Regions from separate parts of the Hydrogenophaga crocea genome, predicted to be linked through region 1. Evidence: riboswitches for the same ligand, from Rfam matches in the RefSeq annotation. Region 1 holds a riboswitch; the other holds the start of a gene.
What was found. Region 1 has a riboswitch for thiamine pyrophosphate ahead of thiC (phosphomethylpyrimidine synthase ThiC). Riboswitches for the same ligand answer to the same signal wherever they lie in the genome.

Region 1 (9,194 bases):
CGCGTGTCCACCGCGAGCTCGCAGCGGTGTTCGCGGCCGTGGCTGTCGCGCAGGCGGCCCGGGTCCACGCTGCAAATGGCGGTGCCCCAATGCCAGCGCACGCCCGGGGCCTGCTCGGCCAGCGCCTGCAGCAGTTCGCCGGGCAGCACCTGGCCTTCGCCGGGCAGGTGCCAGGCCAGCAGGCCGGGCGCGAGCGCGGGTTCGAGCGCGCGCTGCTGCGCCGCGTCGAGCGGCTCGGGGGCCGGGGCTTCGGGCACGGCCGCGATGCGCGCCAGCACGCGCGCGGCCGCGCCGCGGTCGCTGCCGTGCGCGAGCAGCAGGCTGCCCTGTGTGCGCACCAAGGGCTCGGCGCCCCCGAGCGCGGCCCCGATGGCCTGCCAGCGCGGCAGCGAGCGCCAGCCGAGCCGCGCGATGCGCGCATCGGCGTGGTCGAGTTCGGCGATGGGGCTGAGCATGCCGGCGGCGCTGAAGCCCGCGGCGCCGGAACGCCCGCCTGGGGAACCCCCACCTGTATGGGCTGGGGGCGGTGGGCACGGCCCGTCGGCGGGGTCGAACACGCTCACCGAATGCCCGGCGTGCGCGAGTCGCCAGGCCATGAGCCGGCCCGCGACGCCCGCGCCCGCGATCGCGATGCGGGCCATGGCTCAGCCCTTCTTCAGCGTTTCGAGCGGCACGTAGAACGCGCCGCCCGCGGCCTTGAACGCGGCCGACTTCTCGGCCATGCCGCGCTCGGCGTACTCGCGCACGTCCTGCGTGATCTTCATCGAGCAGAACTTGGGGCCGCACATGGAGCAGAAGTGCGCTTCCTTGCTCGAGTCCTTGGGCAGGGTCTCGTCGTGGTAGGCCTCGGCGGTGTCGGGGTCGAGACCGAGCGCGAACTGGTCGCGCCAGCGGAACTCGAAGCGCGCCTTGCTCATGGCGTCGTCGCGCGCGCGTGCGCCCGGGTGGCCCTTGGCGATGTCGGCCGCGTGGGCCGCGATCTTGTAGGCGATGATGCCCTGCTTGACGTCGTCGCGGTCGGGCAGTCCCAGGTGTTCCTTGGGCGTCACGTAGCACAGCATGGCCGTGCCCATCCAGCCGATCATGGCCGCGCCGATCGCGCTGGCGATGTGGTCGTAGCCCGGGGCGATGTCGATGGTGAGCGGGCCCAGGGTGTAGAAGGGCGCCTCGTGGCAGTGCTTGAGCTGCTCGTCCATGTTGGCCTGGATCAGGTGCATGGGCACGTGGCCGGGGCCTTCGATCATGGTCTGCACATCGTGCTTCCACGCGATCTGCGTGAGTTCGCCGAGCGTGCGCAGCTCGGCGAATTGCGCCTCGTCGTTGGCGTCGGCGGCGCTGCCGGGGCGCAGGCCGTCGCCGAGCGAGAAGCTCACGTCGTAGGCCTTCATGATGTCGCAGATCTCTTCGAAGTGCGTGTAGAGGAAGTTCTCCTTGTGGTGCGTGATGCACCACTTGGCCAGGATGGAGCCGCCGCGCGAGACGATGCCGGTGCGCCGCTTCGTGGTGAGCGGAATGAAGGGCAGGCGCAGGCCCGCGTGGATGGTGAAGTAGTCCACGCCCTGTTCGGCCTGCTCGATCAGCGTGTCGCGGAACACCGCCCAGCTCAGGTCCTCGGCCACGCCGCCCACTTTTTCGAGCGCCTGGTAGATCGGCACGGTGCCGATGGGCACCGGTGAGTTGCGCACGATCCAATCGCGCGTGGTGTGGATGTTCCTGCCCGTGGACAGGTCCATCACGGTGTCGCCGCCCCAGCGGATCGACCACACGAGTTTTTCCACCTCTTCCTCGATGCTCGAGGTGACCGCCGAGTTGCCGATGTTGGCGTTGATCTTCACCCCGAAGTTGCGGCCGATGGCCATGGGCTCGAGCTCGGGGTGGTTGATGTTGGCGGGAATGATCGCGCGCCCGCGCGCCACCTCGTCGCGCACGAACTCGGGCGTGATCCGCTCGGGGATGCGCGCACCCATGGGGTTGCCGCGCAGGCGCGCCTCGCGCTCGGCGTCGCCCAGGTATTCCTGCATCCACTCGCGCTTGCCGTTCTCGCGGATCGCCACGTACTCCATCTCGGGCGTAACGATGCCCTGCCGCGCGTAGTGCATCTGGGTCACGTTGCGGCCGGTCCGGGCGCGGCGCGGCGTGCGCTGCAGCGCCGCGGCTTCGGCGCGCAGCGCGGCGAGGCGCTCGGTCGCACTTGAATTCGGGGCCTCGTGCTTCGCACCATCGTCGAGCGCCTGGCGTTCACGGCCCGCGTAGGCCTCGGTGTCGCCGCGGGCGTCGATCCAGGCTGCGCGCACCGGCGCCAGGCCCTGGCGCACGTCGATCTGCGCCGTGGGGTCGGTGTAGGGGCCCGAGGTGTCGTAGACCGTCACGCGCTCGCCGTTGGTGAGCGCGATCTCGCGCATGGGCACGCGAACACCCGGCAGTGCGCCGGGCACGAAGACCTTGGTGGAAGCGGGAAAGGGCTCGCGCGTCAGCGTGAGCAGCGGGGCAAAGGTGTCGGGGGCGTTCATGGCGGTCTCCAGAGGGCGGGCAAACACGGCGGGGTGTCTGCTCCGGAGGACCGCCAACGGGGGCGCGCCACGGGCCCTGCGCCCACCAAGGGCCTGGCCATGACACGCCCGGTGTGGGCATGCGCTCTTCTTTCGCCGGTACTAGCCGGATCAAGTTCACGGGTTCGGCTTCACAGCCATCTCAGCGCGGGCCTTTGCAGGCCGGTGCACCCCGGAGCAGCGCGCAGTGTACGCGGCAGCCGCGGGGGGCCGTCAAGTCAGGCCTTGCCGCAGGCTTGCAGGTAGCGCGGCTCGTTCTCGAGCACGTGGCCGCGCAGCAGCGCCGCGGCCTTCTTCGGGTCCTGGTCTTCCACCGCGTCGACCAGCACCTGGTGGCTGGACACCGCGTTGCTGATCGGCGAGCGGTGGCGCAGCGCCGTGAGCTGGTGGCGCAGCAGCTCGTAGCTCGCGCGCAGGTACTGGTTGTCGCAGCACTCGAAGAAGGCGTGGTGGAAGCTCATGTCGATGCGCGCGAGGGCCGGCAGGTCCTTGGCGCGCTCGGCCACCTTCATCTCCTTCACGCACTGCGCCATGCGCTGCAGCAGCGCCTGCGGGTGCGTGGCCATGGCCTCGCGCAGCGCCTCGATCTCGACCATGGCGCGGAACTGCAGCAGGTGTGCGAGCTGCTGCGGCGACAGCGTGAACACGAAGGTGCCGCGCTGCGGATGGATCTCGACCAGGCCCTGCGACTGCAGACGCACCAGCGCTTCGCGCACCGGCGTCTTGCTCACGCCCATGCGCGCCGCGAGCTGCGCCTCCGACACCTGTTCGCCCAGCTTCAGGTCGCCCGTGACGATGGCCTCGCGGATGCGTTCGCCCACCACATCGGTGAGCAGGCGGGGGCGTTGCAGTTCAAGGGCGGCGTTCATGGGGATGAGGCTCGTGAGGCCGCGAGTATAGGGTTATTGCTGATTTGAGATCTGAGATATCAGATACGATAGCCGACACCGCGTCAAGCAGAACAACCCGGAGACACGCCTTGAGCTCCCCGCCTTCCGCCGCGCCCGCGCATCCGCTGGCGCGCGCTTTCCTCGCCGCCAACCGCTGGGCGCTGATCGGCCTGCTCGGTGTGATGGCCGTGCTGGTCATCGGCAATGTGATCACGCGCTACGCGTTCGGCCATTCCTATCCCTGGGTGGAAGAGGCCACGCGCTACATGATGATCTGGGCCGCCTTCCTCGGCGCTGGTCCTGCGCTGCGCGTGGGCGGGCACATCGCGATCGACACCTTGCAGGTGGCGCTGCCGCCTGCGCTGGCGCGCCTGCTGCGCGCCCTCATCGTGCTCATCGTGGCGGCCACGCTGGCCCTGGTGCTGTGGCTGGGCATCGAATACGTGGACTTCGCCTGGTACCAGGAGTCGCCCGTGCTGGGCTGGTCGCTCGGCAAGGTCTACCTCGCGCTGCCGCTGGGCGCGGCGCTGATGCTGGTGCACCTGGCCATGGTGGCGCGGCGCTGGATTGTCCAGGGCGAATGGGAGCGGGTCGAGGGCTTCGACCCCCAGGCCCTCTGAGCACGGAGCACGCACGATGACGACCGTTCTCGGCCTGGTGTTTCTCGCCCTCATGGTGCTGGGCGCACCCATCGCCTTCGCCATGCTCATCGCCGGCCTCGTGGCCGTGTGGCTCAAGCCCGGCCTGAGCGAACTGGTGGTGATGCAGAACCTCTTCAGCGGCCTCGACAGCTTCCCGTTGATGGCCATTCCCTTCTTCATCCTCGCGGCCGAGCTCATGACCGGCGGTGCGCTCACCGACGTGCTGCTCAGGTTCGCCGCGCGGCTCGTGGGCATGCGCCGCGGCGGCCTGGGCCACGCCAACATCCTCACGCTCACCTTCTTCTCGGGCATCAGCGGCTCGGCGCTGGCCGACGCCGCAGGCCCGGGCGCCATGCTGATCAAGATGATGCGCAAGGCCGGCTACCAGGACGCGTACGCGGCCGCGCTCACCGCGAGCACCGCCATCGTGGGACCCATCATCCCGCCCTCGATCATCATGATCGTCTACGCGCTGACCGACACCAGCGTGACCATCACCGGCCTGTTCCTGGCGGGCGTGGTGCCGGGCTTTCTGATCGCGCTCTCGCTCATGGTGGTCAACCACTGGATCAGCGTGAAGCGCGACTACCGATCTTCGCCCGACCTGATCGACCCTGCGCCGCTGCTGCGCCTGTTCTGGCGCGCGCTGCCCGCGCTCATGCTGCCGGTGATCATCCTGGGCGGCATCCACCTGGGCATCTTCACGCCCACCGAGGCTTCGGCCGCCGCGGTGCTCTACGCGCTGATTGTGGGCCGCTACGTGTACGGCACGCTGCGCTGGTCCATGCTGCCCGACATCCTGTTCCGCTCGGCGCTGATGACCGCGTCCATCCTGTTCATCGTCGCGACCTCGGCGGTGTTCGCGTGGGTGCTCACGGTGGGTCAGATCCCGCAGCAGATGGCGGCCTGGATCGCGGGCATGCAGCTCTCGCCGATCGAGCTGCTGATCGCGATCAACGTGCTGTTGCTGCTCGTGGGCATCTTCATCGAGCCGCTGCCGGGCGTGATGATCATGGTGCCCATCCTCGCACCGCTGGCCGAGGCCGCGGGCCTGAACCCGCTGCACTTCGCGATCGTGGTGATCGTGAACCTCACGCTGGGCATGGTCACCCCGCCCGTGGGCGGCCTGCTGTTCGTCACTTCGGCCGTCTCGGGCGTGCGCATGGGCCCCATGGTGCGCGAGATGGCGCCCATGCTGGCGGCGCTGTTCACCGTGCTCGCGCTGCTCACCTTCGTGCCCGCTTTCTCCACCTGGCTGCCCAACCTGCTGGGCTACGCCCACTGACCCTTCCCCCAAGACCCACCACCGCAAGGAGACATCCCGTGAAACTGCACCGCAAGCACTTCCTGACCGCCGTGGCCGCCGCTGCGCTGGCCTTCGGCGCCGGCCCGGCCTTCGCGCAGAAGGTGCTCAAGTACACGCACTTCCAGCCCGCGGGCAACGACCAGCCCAAGCACGCCGCCGCGCTCGCCTTCAAGGAGCACGTGGAGAAGGCCACCAACGGCTCGATCAAGGTCGAGCTCTACCCCGCGGGCCAGCTCGGTCCCGCGCAGCAGGTCATGGAAGGCCTGCGCCTGGGCTCGGTGGAGCTCGCCGTGGTGCACGACGGCGGCATCCCCGGCGTCTACAAGACCTTCAACATCTTCGGCCTGCCCTTCCTGTTCAACGACCACGCGCACGCCTACGCGGTGCTCGACGGCAAGTTCGGCCAGGAGCTGGCAGAAGACATGCGCAAGCGCACGGGCATCCGCCTGATGGGCTACGCGGACAACGGCATCCGGCACTTCACCAACAGCAAGCGCGCCATCCGCACGCCCGAGGACATGAAGGGCCTGAAGATCCGCGTGCAGCCCAGCCCGGTGTTCGTGAAGCTGGTCGAATCGCTGGGCGCGAGCCCGACCGCGATCGATTGGGGCGAGCTGCCCGCCGCGCTCGCGCAAGGCACGGCCGATGGCCAGGAGAACGGCGTCACCAACATCATGGCGGCCAGCCTGTTCCAGCACCAGAAGCACATCACGCTCGACGGCCACGTGTACAGCCTGCACGCCTACATGGTGAGCGAGCGTTTCTTTAACGGCCTGAGTGCCGCGGAGAAGCAGGCCGTGACCGAGGGCGTGGACAAGGCCAAGAAGATCCACCGCGACATGACGCGCGCGCAAGACCTCTCGGCCAAGAAGGTGCTGACCGAGAAGGGCATGACGGTGACCGAGCTCACGCCGGCCGAGATCGACCGCTTCCGCAAGGTCGCCCAGCCCGTGGTGCGCGCCTACCTCGAAGCCGAGGTGAGCAAGGAGTGGACCGAGAAGCTGCTGCAGGCCGCGGCGACCACCAAGTGAGCGGGCGTCCGACCCTCGACCGCCTGGTGGTGGCCCTGGACGACGGCTACGCCGCCTACGACCAGGAAGAGGCGCTGCTGGCCGAGGTGGGCGCGCGCTTCGAGCTGCGCCCCTGCCGCCGCAACGAAGACGCGGCCATCGCCTCGGTGGCCGACGCCGACGTGCTGCTGGTGCGCGAGTCGCCGGTGACGCGGCGCGTGCTCGAGGCCGCGCCGCGCTGCCGCGCGGTGATCCGCTACGGCATCGGCGTGGACAACATCGACCAGGCCGCCGCGCGCGAGCGCCGCATTGCGGTGGCCAACGTGCCCGACTACGGCACCGACGAGGTCAGCTCGCAGGCCGTGGCGCTCGCGCTCGCGGTTTCGCGCCGCATCGGCCTGCACGACGCCGAGGTGCGCGCGGGCCGCTGGTCCACCGGCGTGCTGCAGCCCATGTACCGGCTGCGCGGCCGCACCCTGGGCCTGGTGGGCTTCGGCCGCATCGCGCGCATGACGCTGGACAAGCTCGCGGGCTTCGGCTTCGGCCGCGTGCTGGTGCACGACCCCAAGAGCGAGCTGCCCGCGGGCGTGCAGCGCGTGGACATGGACACGCTGTGTGCCGAGGCCGATGTGATCTCGCTGCACGCGCCGCTCAACGAACACACGCGCCACCTGCTCGATGCGCGCCGCATCGGCCTGATGCGGCCCACCGCCATCGTGGTGAACACCGCGCGCGGCGGGCTGGTCGACACGCAGGCGCTGTACGAAGCGCTGCGCGAGCGCCGCATCCTGGGCGCGGGGCTCGATGTGTTCGAGCAGGAGCCGCCGGGCGCGCACCCCATCTTCACGCTGGACAACGTGGTGGTGACCAACCACATGGGCTGGTACAGCGAAGAAGCCATGCGCGAGCTGCAACGCAAGACCGCGCTGGAGGCCGCGCGCGTGCTGCGTGGCGAAGAACCCCTGCACTGGCTCAACCGCTGGTGAATTCCTGAACGACGACTGGAGTGGAAATGGACAAGCAATTGCAGACCCTGATCGACGGCTTCAACCAGGTGGCCGTGGCCTCGGTGGCCGACGCCGTGGACAAGGTCTGTGGCCGCCGTGGCTACATGGCGAGCGACATCAAGCCGCGCATCAACGACAAGCGCATCTGCGGCCCGGCGGCCACGGTGCTCGAAGCGGCCACCGATGAATTCGTACCGCCGCAGCACGCGCTGGACCTGATCGACGAGGCCGAGGCCGGCAGCGTGATCGTGATCAGCATCGAAGGCGGCGAGCCCGATGTGGCGGTGTGGGGCGGGCTGATGACCGCGGGCGCGGTGGCCAATGGCCACGCGGGTGCGGTGCTCGACGGCGGCGTGCGCGACCTCACCGAGATCCGGCGCGACTACGGCTTTCCCGTGTACGCGCGCGACGTGAGCCCCGCCACCACGCTGGGCCGCTACCGCACCGTGGCCTCGCAGGTGCCGGTGCGCGTGGCCGGTGTGATCGTGCACCCGGGCGACATCGTGGTGGGCGACGTGGACGGCGTGGTGGTGGTGCCGCGCGAGCAGGCCGCCGAGGTGCTGCGCGTGGCGCGCGAGATCGACGAGCGCGAGCTCGAGCAGGCCCGACTCATCATCGCCGAGAAGTCGCTGCGCAAGGGCCTTGCCAAATATGGCCGCATCTGAGCCCAAGCCAGCCACGCCCGGGGCCGCGGACATCGTGGCCTACGGCGAGGCCATGGTGGAGTTCAACCAGACCGGCGAGGGCGGCGGGCGTCAGTACCTGCAGGGCTTTGGCGGCGACACCTCGAACTTCGCCATTGCCGCGGCGCGCCAGGGTGCGCGCGTGGCCTACCTGAGCGCGCTCGGCGACGACCCCTACGGCGCGATGCTGCGCCGCCTGTGGGATGAGGAGGGCGTGGACCACACGCACGTGGCCACCGACCCGGCCGCGTTCAGCGCGATCTACTTCGTCACGCACGGCGAGCGCGGCCACCAGTTCAGCTTCTTCCGCACCGGCTCGGCCGCGAGCCGCATGACGCCCGCCACGCTGCCGCGTGCGCCCATCGAGGCCGCGCGTGTGCTGCACCTGTCGGGCATCTCGCTCGCGATCTCGCCCAGCGCCTGCGACGCGGGCTACGCCGCGATCGACTGTGCGCGCGCCGCGGGCACCTGGGTCTCGTTCGACACCAACCTGCGCCTGAAACTGTGGAGCGTGCAGCGCGCGCGCGCCGTCATGAGCGACGTGATCGGCCTGTGCGACATCTGCCTGCCCAGCTACGACGACGTGGTCGCCATCACCGGCCTGACCGAGCCCCATGCGCTGGTGGACCATTGCCTGCGCCTGGGCGCAAAGACGGTCGCGCTCAAGCTCGGCGAGCAGGGCGCGATCGTGGCCAGCGCGCACGAGCGCCACCGCATTGCGCCCGCGGCCTGCCGGCCGGTGGACGCCACCGGGGCGGGGGATGCGTTCGGCGGCGCCTTCGTGGCGCGCCTGGTGGCCGGTGACGACCTGGCCAGCGCGGGGCGTTACGCGGCCACGGTGGCGGCGCTGTCGACCGAGGGCTACGGCGCGGTGGCGCCGATCCCGCGCGCTGCGCAGGTGCGCGCACTCACACAGGCCGCAAGCCATCCCGCGGCGGATCGACCGCGCTCAGCCGGCTGAGCTTGCGTCGGGCGCCGGGGCTGAGCCGCGCGAGCGTGCGCACGACCTCGGCCGTCGACACCGCCTGGGCGTTGCGGGGCAAGTGGGATCGTGCCTGCGCCAGCACCTCCGCATTGCCCTGCACCCAGCCGATGCCGTCCACGATGC
Region 2 (9,194 bases), 1.5 Mb from region 1:
GCCAGCTCGAACGGCGACTTCGAGTCGGTGAAGGCGATCGCCGACACCATCAAGGACTCCACGGTGTGTTCGCTCGCGCGCGCCAACGACCGCGACATCTCGCGTGCGGCCGAGGCGCTCAAGGGCGCGAACCGGGCGCGCATCCACACCTTCATCGCCACCAGTGCGCTGCACATGGAGAAGAAGCTGCGCATGACGCCCGAGCAGGTGCTCGAGCAGGCGCGGCAGTCGGTGCGCTTCGCGCGCAACCTTGTGGGCGACATCGAGTTCAGCCCCGAAGACGGCTACCGCAGCGACGTGGACTTTCTGTGCCGCGTGCTCGAGGCCGTGATCGACGAGGGCGCGACCACGCTCAACATTCCCGACACCGTGGGCTACGCGGTGCCCGAGCTGTATGGCAACTTCATCCGCACCCTGCGCGAGCGCGTGCCCAACTCCGACAAGGCCATCTGGAGCGTGCATTGCCACAACGACCTGGGCATGGCCGTGGCCAACTCGCTCGCGGGCGTGAAGATCGGCGGCGCGCGCCAGGTGGAGTGCACCATCAATGGCCTGGGCGAGCGCGCGGGCAACTGCTCGCTCGAAGAGATCGTGATGGCGGTGCGCACGCGCCGCGACTACTTCGGCCTCACCGTGGGCGTGGACGCCACGCAGATCGTGCCCGCCAGCCGCATGGTGAGCCAGACCACGGGCTTCGTGGTGCAGCCCAACAAGGCCGTGGTGGGCGCCAACGCCTTCGCCCACGCCAGCGGCATCCACCAGGACGGCGTGCTCAAGGCACGCGACACCTACGAGATCATGCGCGCCGAAGACGTGGGCTGGGCCGCGAACAAGATCGTGCTGGGCAAGCTCTCGGGCCGCAACGCCTTCAAGCAGCGCCTGCAGGAGCTTGGCATCGAGATGGAGTCGGAGTCCGAGATCAACACCGCGTTCGCCAAGTTCAAGGAGCTGGCCGACCGCAAGGCCGAGATCTTCGACGAGGACATCCTCGCGCTGGTGAGCGACGAGAGCGTGACGGCCGAGCGCGAGCAGTACGGCCTGGTGTCGCTCTCGCAGCGCAGTGAAACCGGCGAGCGCCCGCACGCCGCCGTGGTGTTCACCGTGGACGGCAAGGAATTCCACGGTGAGGCCGATGGCAACGGCCCGGTCGATGCCTCACTGAAGGCGATCGAGCAGCACGTCAAGAGCGGCGCCGAGCTGCTCCTGTACTCGGTCAACGCCATCACCTCGGGCTCCACCGAAAGCCAGGGCGAGGTCACGGTGCGCCTGCAGCACGGTGGCCGCGTGGTCAACGGCGTGGGTTCCGACCCGGACATCGTGGTGGCCTCGGCCAAGGCCTACCTGAGCGCGCTGAACAAACTCCACAGCAAGGCCGACCGCGTCGCGGCACAGGGCTAAGTTCAAGAAAATCAAGCACTTGGAAGGTCATCGGGCGAAAAGGTCAGAAAAAGGCAGTATGCGTGGCCTTTTTCCTCCGATCGCTCAAGACAACCTTCCAAGTTTTTGATATTGCTGAATTTTTTCGGCGTCCCTATACTCCCGCCAGCGTTGGTCTGAGCCGGAGTGTGGAGTCATGTTGTTGCGTTCGAATGCCCTGAAATCGCTGTGTGCCCTGGTGATGGCCATGGCTGTGCTGGGCGGCACCACGCTGCCCACCGCTGCCCAGGCCTCGACCACCAACGCCAAGACCAAAAAAGCGCAGGTCAAGAAGGTGCCGGTGAAAAAGCCCGTCGCCGCCAAGACCGCCGCGGCCTCGCGCAAGACCGCCACCCGCAAGGTCAGCGTGGCCCGCGCCAAGACGCCCGTGCAGGCGCGTCGCAGCAAGGTGATGCAGCCCACGGCCAAGGCCGGTGCGGTCAAGGTCAGCAGCAGCCACCTGCGCGCCGTCAAGGCCGAGCCCGCTGCCGCGGTGATGCAAACGGCCATCGCCGCACCGTCCCCGTCCATGGCCCCGCGCATGGGCCTGCGCGACAGCGCCGATCACCTCGATTTCAACTCGAACGTCGCGCTGGTCATCGACCAGCAGACGCAGGAAGTGCTGTTCTCCAAGAACGACCACGCGGTGCTGCCCATCGCGTCGCTCACCAAGCTCATGACGGGCCTCGTCGTGGTGGACGAGAAGCTCGACATGAACGAGCCCATCACCATCACGCGCGACGACATCGACACGCTCAAGGGCAGCGGCTCGCGCCTGGCCGTGGGCACCACGCTCACGCGCGGCGAAATGATGCACCTGGCGCTGATGTCGAGCGAGAACCGCGCCGCCAATGCCCTGGGCCGCACCTACCCGGGCGGCATGCGCGAGTTCGTGCGCCTCATGAATGCCAAGGCGGCCCAGCTGGGCATGCACGACACGCGCTACGTCGAGCCCACGGGCCTCTCGAGCGACAACCGCTCGAGCGCGCGCGACCTCGCCACCCTGGTGTCGGCCGCCTACGAGCGGCCGATGCTGCGCGACCTCTCCACCTCGCCCGGCTATGAAGTCGACGTGGGCCGCCGCACCCTGCAGTACAACAACTCGAACCGCCTGGTGAAGAGCCCCGACTGGGACATCGGCCTGCAGAAGACCGGCTACATCTCCGAGGCCGGCCGCTGCCTCGTGATGCAGGCCCGCGTGGCCGGCCGCCAGCTCATCATGGTGTTCCTCGACGCCACCGGCAAACTCGGCCGCCTGCAGGACGCCGAGCGCGTGCGCCGCTGGGTCGAGAACCGCGGCGGTGATGTGCTCACCACCGAGCGCGCCCGCCCGCAGGGCTGATCAGCGCGCGCCGGGCCGCGGCAAGCGGTCGCTCGGGTGGCCGAGCGCGGCGGAGATTTCTGCCGCAGTCGCCTGCAGCCGAGGCAGCCAGCCCTCGTCGATGCGATCGGCCGGGGCCGAGATCGACAAACCCGCCACGAGCTTGCGCTGGTCGTCGTAAATGCCGGCGGCCATGCAGCGCACGCCGAGCTCCAGTTCTTCGTTGTCGCGCGCCACACCGGTCTGGCGGCATTGCGCGAGCTCGCGCTCCAGCGCGGGCAACTGTGTGAGGCTGTTGCGCGTATTGCCTGCGAGGCCGGTGCGCGTGGCGTAGGCGCGCACGCGCGCGGCGTCGTCGTCGGCCAGGAACAGCTTGCCGGTGGAGGTGAGGTGCAGCGGCGCGCGGCCGCCGATGGCGCGAACCACCTGCATGCCCGATCGCTCGCTGTAGGCGCGCTCCACGTACACGATTTCGTCGCCCTGGCGCACGCTCAGGTTCACCGGCTGCTGGATCTGCTTGTGCAGCTCCCGCATCGGGCCCAGCGCCGCGTCGCGCACGTTGAGTCGCGCCTTCACGAGGTTGCCGAGCTCGAGCAGTCGCATCCCCAGGCGGTAGCTGCCGGCCTCGGGGCGGTCGACGAAGCGGCCGATCGTGAGGTCGTTGAGGATGCGGTGGGCGGTCGAGGGGTGCAGACCGGTCTTCTCGCTGATTTCCTTGAGGGAGACCGGCTCCTCTCGCGAGGCGAGCACCTCGAGCAGGTTGAACATGCGCTCGAGCACCTGGACGGTGGGCGCTGACGGGGGGGTGTCGGTTCGCTTGATCATGATCGGGAGTGCAAGCGCCATCTTACGAGATGAAATCGACCCCGTGTGGCCGACGCGGCCCGGATCAGTCTTCCAGGCGTCTCCAGCGGCCGTCCACCAGCCGCTCGTGCGGGCGGAACCCGGCCTTGTAGGCCATCTTCGGGCTCTGCTCGATCCAGTAGCCCAGGTAGACGTGCGGCAGCTCCAGGGCCCGCGCCTGCTCGATCTGCCACAGCACGCTGTAGGTGCCGTAGGCCGCGCGCGCCTCGGGCTCGTAGAAGGTGTAGACGGCCGACAGGCCGTCGTTGAGCACGTCGATGATCGAGACCATGACCAGGCGCGACGGCTCGCCGTTCGCGTCGGGTTCGTGAAACTCCACGAGCCGCGAGTTGACGCGGCTTTGCAGCAGGAACTGCGTGTACTGGTCGACGCTGTCGTGGTCCATGCCGCCGCCGGCGTGGCGGCTGTTCTGGTAGCGCAGGTAGAGCTGGTAGTGCTCGGGCACGAAGCACAGCTTGAGCACGCGCGTGATCAGACCGGCGTGCTGGCGCTGGGCGCGGCGCTGGCTGCGGTTGGGCGTGAAGCCGTTCACCGGCACGCGCAGCGGGATGCAGGCGTTGCAGCCGTCGCAATACGGCCGGTAGGTGAACATGCCGCTGCGCCGGAAGCCGTGCGTGACGAGGTCCGAGTACGCGTCGTTGTGGATGAGGTGGCTGGGCGTGGCCACCTGGGAGCGCGCCTGCCGGCCCGCGAGGTAGCTGCACGGGTAAGGCGCCGTCGCGTAAAACTGCAGCGCCTGGAGCGGGAGTTCCTTGGGGTGCGTCACGCGCCGTCGTCAGAGGTGAGGATTTCGCGCCAGTATAGGGGGCTGAATTCCCAGTGCGGGGCGGGCTGCAGCAATGCCAGACGCACGTGCTGGACGAAGGCGTCGCGCGGCATCAGGCGCCCGCCGAGCGAGGCCAGGTGGGCCGTGTCCTGCTGGCAGTCGATCAGCGTGATGCCGTGCGCGCGGCAAAACGCCACCAGCGCCGCGAGCGCGATCTTGGACGCGTCGCTGCGGCGGCTGAACATGGATTCGCCGAACACCATGCCGCCGAGGTTGACCGCGTACAGCCCGCCGCACAGCTCGCCGTCGATCCAGGTTTCCACGCAATGGGCCGTGCCTGCGCGGTGCAGGCGGGTGTAGGCCTGCACCATGGCCGGCAGGATCCAGGTGCCGCTCTGGCCCTCGCGCGGCGTCTGGGCGCAGGCCTGGATCACGCGCAGGAAGTCGTGGTCGAAGCGCACCTCGAGCCGCTGCTCGCGCAGCAGCTTCTGCAAGGTCTTGCGCAGCGAGCGGTGCAGCCTGAAGCGCGCGGGCTCGAGCACCATGCGCGGGTCGGTGCTCCACCACAGAATGGGCTGGCCCGAGCTGTACCAGGGAAAGATGCCGCGCGCGTAGGCGGCCTGCAGCGTGGGCACATCCAGCACACCACCGGCGGCCAGCAGGCCGGGTGCGGGATCGCTGGGGCCCCAGGCCTGTTCCACCGGCGGAAACGGCTCCCCCGGCTCCAGCCAGGGCAGCGGTCTGGTGGGGGGCGTCTGGGTCATGGCGCTATTGTGCGCAGCGCCCGCCGCGCATCAAGCGCGACCCGTCCAGCGTGAGGGCAGGCAGTGCCACACGAGCAACGCCGCTGTGATGCCGATCACGTCGGCCAGCCAGTCGATCCATTCGCCATAGCGCCAGCCGGTGCCCCACTGCATGAGCTCGATCGCGCCGCCCCAGAGCACGAGCCCGGCCGCCAGCGGCCACACGAGCCGCGGATACGCGAGCAGCCCGAGCGCCGCGAGCCACGCAAAGCCCAGCGCGTGCTGGGCCTTGTCCCAAATGCTCATGACCTGCTGGGGCAGCAGTTGCACGGGGACCAGCGAAGCGATGGTCAGCACGCTGAGGCTGAGCCAGAAGCCGAGGCGGAGCAGGGTGCGCATGGGAGACAGAGCCGTGCCGGATGGCTCGGATTCCAGAAACGACAAAGGCCTTCGGATGAAGGCCTTTGCTGTGTGTTGGGTGGCTCCCCGACCTGGACTCGAACCAGGGACCTGCGGATTAACAGTCCGTCGCTCTACCGACTGAGCTATCAGGGAACAGCCTCAGAGTATAGCGTCATTTTGGGCCGTTTTCGAGTCCGCTCGCACGAACTTGTCAGAAAGCGGTGTCCATCGCCACGCGCAGGGTGCGCGAGGCGCCGGGGAACAGGTAGACGTGTTCGTACTGGTAGGGCGATTCCTGGAAGTAGCGGCGGTCGAACAGGTTGTGGATCGCCACGGTCCAGGTGGTGGGTCGGTTCATGAGGCGCGTGTCGTAGCGCAGCGAGGCGTCCACACGCGTCCACGACGGGATCTTGATCGACTCGTCGGGCAGCACCGTGCGGTTGCCTTCGTGCGAGAGGTGCGCGCCCAGGCGCAGGCCCGGCACCGCGGCCACGCTGTAGCCGAGGTTGGCGCGCAGCACCCATTGCGGCACGTTGGTGGGGCGCTTGCCGTTGAGCGCGGGCGTGAGCACCGAGTCGCGGCGCTCGGCGTCGATCCAGGTCACGCTGGTGTCGTACGACCACGCACCGCTGCGGCGGCCGCCCCCGAGTTCGAGGCCGCGGTGGCGCGCTTCGCCATCGATCACGCGCGTGCACGAGCCCGGCGTGCTGTCGCTGCAGCTGGCGCCGGTGTTGAGGCGGTCGGCCGACACCGGACGCGCCACATTGAACAGCGTGGCGTGCCAGCGCGAGCGGCCGTCGTCGGCCTTGACGCCGATCTCCCACTGGTCGCTCTTGAGCGCGGGCAGGGCCTCGCCGTTGTTGGTGTAGCGCGCGCGGCCCGCCACCACCTCCGACTCCACGCCCTGGCCCCAGCTCGCGTAGGCCGTGTGCACGGGGCTGAGCTTCACGCTCATGGCGAGCCAGGGCGTGGTGAAGTCCTGGCTGTAGTCAGTGGCGCGGCTGCCGTCGGTGCGCACGCTCTGGCGGTCCAGGCGCGTGTGGCGCAGGCCCAGCCAGGTCTGCAGCGCGGGCGTCCACTGGATCACGTCGGTGGCGAAGAACTCGGTGCTGCGTTCGGTGCGGTTGGTGAAGGGGTCGGTGAAGCTCGGGTCGGCGGGCAGCGTGGGCAGCGTGAAAAGGTTGCCCGTGCCCACGGCGGCGTTGTTGTCGGCCTGAGGCTGGCCGCGCACACGCAGCCGGCTGGTGAGCACGCCGGCCGAGAGCTTGTGGCCCACGGCGCCGGTCTCGAACTGGCCGTTGATGCGCCACTGCGCGGCGGTGGTGTTGCGCTTCTCGTTGAGGCTGCGGAAGTCGTAGAGATCGAAGTCGCCGTTGGGGCAGTAGCGGTCGGCATAGTAGGTGCCGCTGCCGGCGTCGAAGCAGCCGAACGGGTAGGCGAGGAAGTCGTCGGTGCGCAGGCGCTGCGTGCCGAGCTGGGCCTGCCAATTCCAGCGCGCGTCGATGGCCTGGGTGTAGCGCAGGCTGCCGCTGAAGTTGCGGAAGTCCACTGGCTGGCTCCAGGGCTGGGTGTTGATGTTGATCTTGGGGTCGGCCGGCGGCAGCGCGTTGCCGAGCAGGCTCAGGCCCGGCACGCTGGGCTGGCGGCGGCGCGAGAGTTCGAACTCGGCTTCGAGCAGGCTGTCGCGCGAGAGGCGCGCGTCGACCGCGAGCGCGGCCAGGCCGCGCCAGCCCTCGGTGCCGCGCGCCTCGCCCTTGAGCCGTTCGCCCGCGAGGTTGAGGCGGTAGCCGAAGTCGCCTTCGGCGAGCCGGCCGCCCAGGTCGAGGTGGGTGAGCGCATTGCCGTTGCTGTTGACCTCGGCGCGCAAGCGGCGCAGCGGCTCGTTGGTGGGGCGCTTGACCACGGCGTTGAACAGGCCGCCGGGCGCGCTGGTGCCAGCCTGAATGCCGCTGGTGCCCTTGAGCAGTTCCACACGCTCGAGGTGTTCGAGCGAGAGGCTGGTTTCGGCACTGATGGGCAGGCCGTCGCGGCGGTAGTTGTAGCTCGGGTCGAGCACGAAGCCGCGCACGCTCGCGTAGTCGTAGTAGCCCGCGGCGTTGTAGGCGTCGCCCACCGAGCTGTCGAAGCGGTAGAGGTCGCGCAGCGTGCGCGCGCCGCTGTCGGCGATGGCATCGCTGCCGACCACGGTGGCGCTCACCGGGGTCGACGACAGCGGCTGGTCGCCGAAGCCGGTGACGTCGGCCGTGGCGTCTTGCGCGGCGCTGCGGATGGTGACGGGCGCGAGCGTGGTGTCGGCGCGCGGGGCGGGCTGGGCGGGCTGGGCGTGCGCGGTGGCGCACAGCGCGGCCGCGAGGGCCACGGGGAGCAGACGGAATCGGTTGTGCGTTGCCATGTGGTGGGTCCGGTGACGGTCCATGGCAGGTGGGCGTGGCGGGCGGCCGGGGCCGCACGGCGTGCGGTGGCTGCTTCGCTGCTGCTTCCCTGCGCGAGGATTACCTCAATCAGGTTCGAAGGGACTCTCTCAGTCGCGGCCGGCGAAGGCCACAACACCCCTAGCGGATGCGTTGGTGAAAACGCGCGCGGATTGTATCGGGCCCTAGCCCGGAGCGACGCCCAGCAGCCGTTTGAGCCTGGGGCTTGTGGTGGTGTACTGCAGCGGCAGGCGCTCGTCGGGGCGCAGCTGCGCGGCCGCGGCGAAGGCCGCGAGTGTGGCCTCGTGGAAGCCGCAGAGGATCAGCTTCTTCTTGCCCGGGTAGGTGTTGATGTCGCCCACCGCGAACAGGCCCGCCTCGCTGGTTTCGCAGCTCTCGGGCTGGACCACGAGCTGCTTGCGCTCCATCGCCAGGCCCCAGTCGGCCACCGGGCCCAGGCGGGGCGACAGGCCCAGCGCCACCAGCAGGTGGTCGAGCGCCAGGGTTTGCGGCTGGCCTTGCGGGTCGAGCAGCTCGAGCGCCTGCAGCCGCCCGGCCTGGGCGCGCAGGCCCGTGGGCTGGCCCACCACGAGCGCGATGCGGCCTGCGGCGATCGCGGCCTGCACGCGTTCGAGCGCGGCCGGGTCGTCCGAGCCCAGCACCTCGCGGCGGTGCAGCAGGCTCAGGCGCGCGGGCGGGGCGGGGCTGTCGAGCAGGCGCAGGGCCCAATCGATCGCGAGGTCGTCGCCGCCGTGCACCACCACGTGCCGGCCCGCGAAGGCCGCGGGGTCGTCGAGGCGGTGCTGCACCTGGGCGGGCTCGAAGGCCTCGATGCCTTCGAGCTTGAGGCGTTTGGGCTGGAACGCGCCCACGCCCGCGGCGATGAACACGGTGCGCGCGAGGAAGGTGGTGCCGGCGCTGCTGCCCACGCGCCAGCGCTGGTCGGCCTCGCGCTGCAGCGTGGTCACCGACTGTCCCAGGTGCAGGGTGGGCGCGAACGGCCGCACCTGCTGCTGCAGGCGCTGCACCAGCTCACGGCCGGTGCAGACCGGCAGGCCGGGGATGTCGTAGATCGGTTTGTCGGGGTAGAGCTCGGCGAGCTGGCCACCCAGGTGCGGCAAGGCGTCGATCACCTGCGCCGCGATGCCCTGCAGGCCGAGCTGGAACACCTGCCACAGGCCTGCCGGGCCGGCGCCGATCACCAGGGCATCGGTTTCGATCGGCGCAATGTCGGACATCTCAGCGGATCAGCTCGCCGAGTTTGCCGGTGC

Region 2: another riboswitch for thiamine pyrophosphate. It lies ahead of G9Q37_RS08325 (TonB-dependent siderophore receptor); the one in region 1 lies ahead of thiC (phosphomethylpyrimidine synthase ThiC).

The regions. Positions count from the first base shown of each region.
Region 1 is NZ_CP049989.1:271,987-281,180, forward strand. Features, by position in the region: gene G9Q37_RS01260 (FAD-dependent oxidoreductase) at 1-641, opposite strand, end outside; gene thiC (phosphomethylpyrimidine synthase ThiC) at 645-2,510, opposite strand; TPP riboswitch at 2,621-2,734, opposite strand; gene G9Q37_RS01270 (GntR family transcriptional regulator) at 2,768-3,418, opposite strand; gene G9Q37_RS01275 (TRAP transporter small permease) at 3,529-4,059, shown strand; gene G9Q37_RS01280 (TRAP transporter large permease) at 4,076-5,365, shown strand; gene G9Q37_RS01285 (TRAP transporter substrate-binding protein) at 5,404-6,417, shown strand; gene G9Q37_RS01290 (C-terminal binding protein) at 6,414-7,382, shown strand; gene G9Q37_RS01295 (RraA family protein) at 7,409-8,068, shown strand; gene G9Q37_RS01300 (sugar kinase) at 8,055-9,047, shown strand; gene G9Q37_RS01305 (hypothetical protein) at 8,995-9,194, opposite strand, start outside.
Region 2 is NZ_CP049989.1:1,749,882-1,759,075, reverse strand. Features, by position in the region: gene G9Q37_RS08360 (2-isopropylmalate synthase) at 1-1,398, shown strand, start outside; gene G9Q37_RS08355 (serine hydrolase) at 1,574-2,758, shown strand; gene G9Q37_RS08350 (IclR family transcriptional regulator) at 2,759-3,562, opposite strand; gene G9Q37_RS08345 (arginyltransferase) at 3,627-4,367, opposite strand; gene aat (leucyl/phenylalanyl-tRNA--protein transferase) at 4,364-5,131, opposite strand; gene G9Q37_RS08335 (VanZ family protein) at 5,162-5,509, opposite strand; tRNA gene G9Q37_RS08330 (tRNA-Asn) at 5,590-5,665, opposite strand; gene G9Q37_RS08325 (TonB-dependent siderophore receptor) at 5,724-7,904, opposite strand; TPP riboswitch at 7,974-8,076, opposite strand; gene G9Q37_RS08320 (NAD(P)/FAD-dependent oxidoreductase) at 8,109-9,161, opposite strand; gene fdxA (ferredoxin FdxA) at 9,163-9,194, opposite strand, start outside.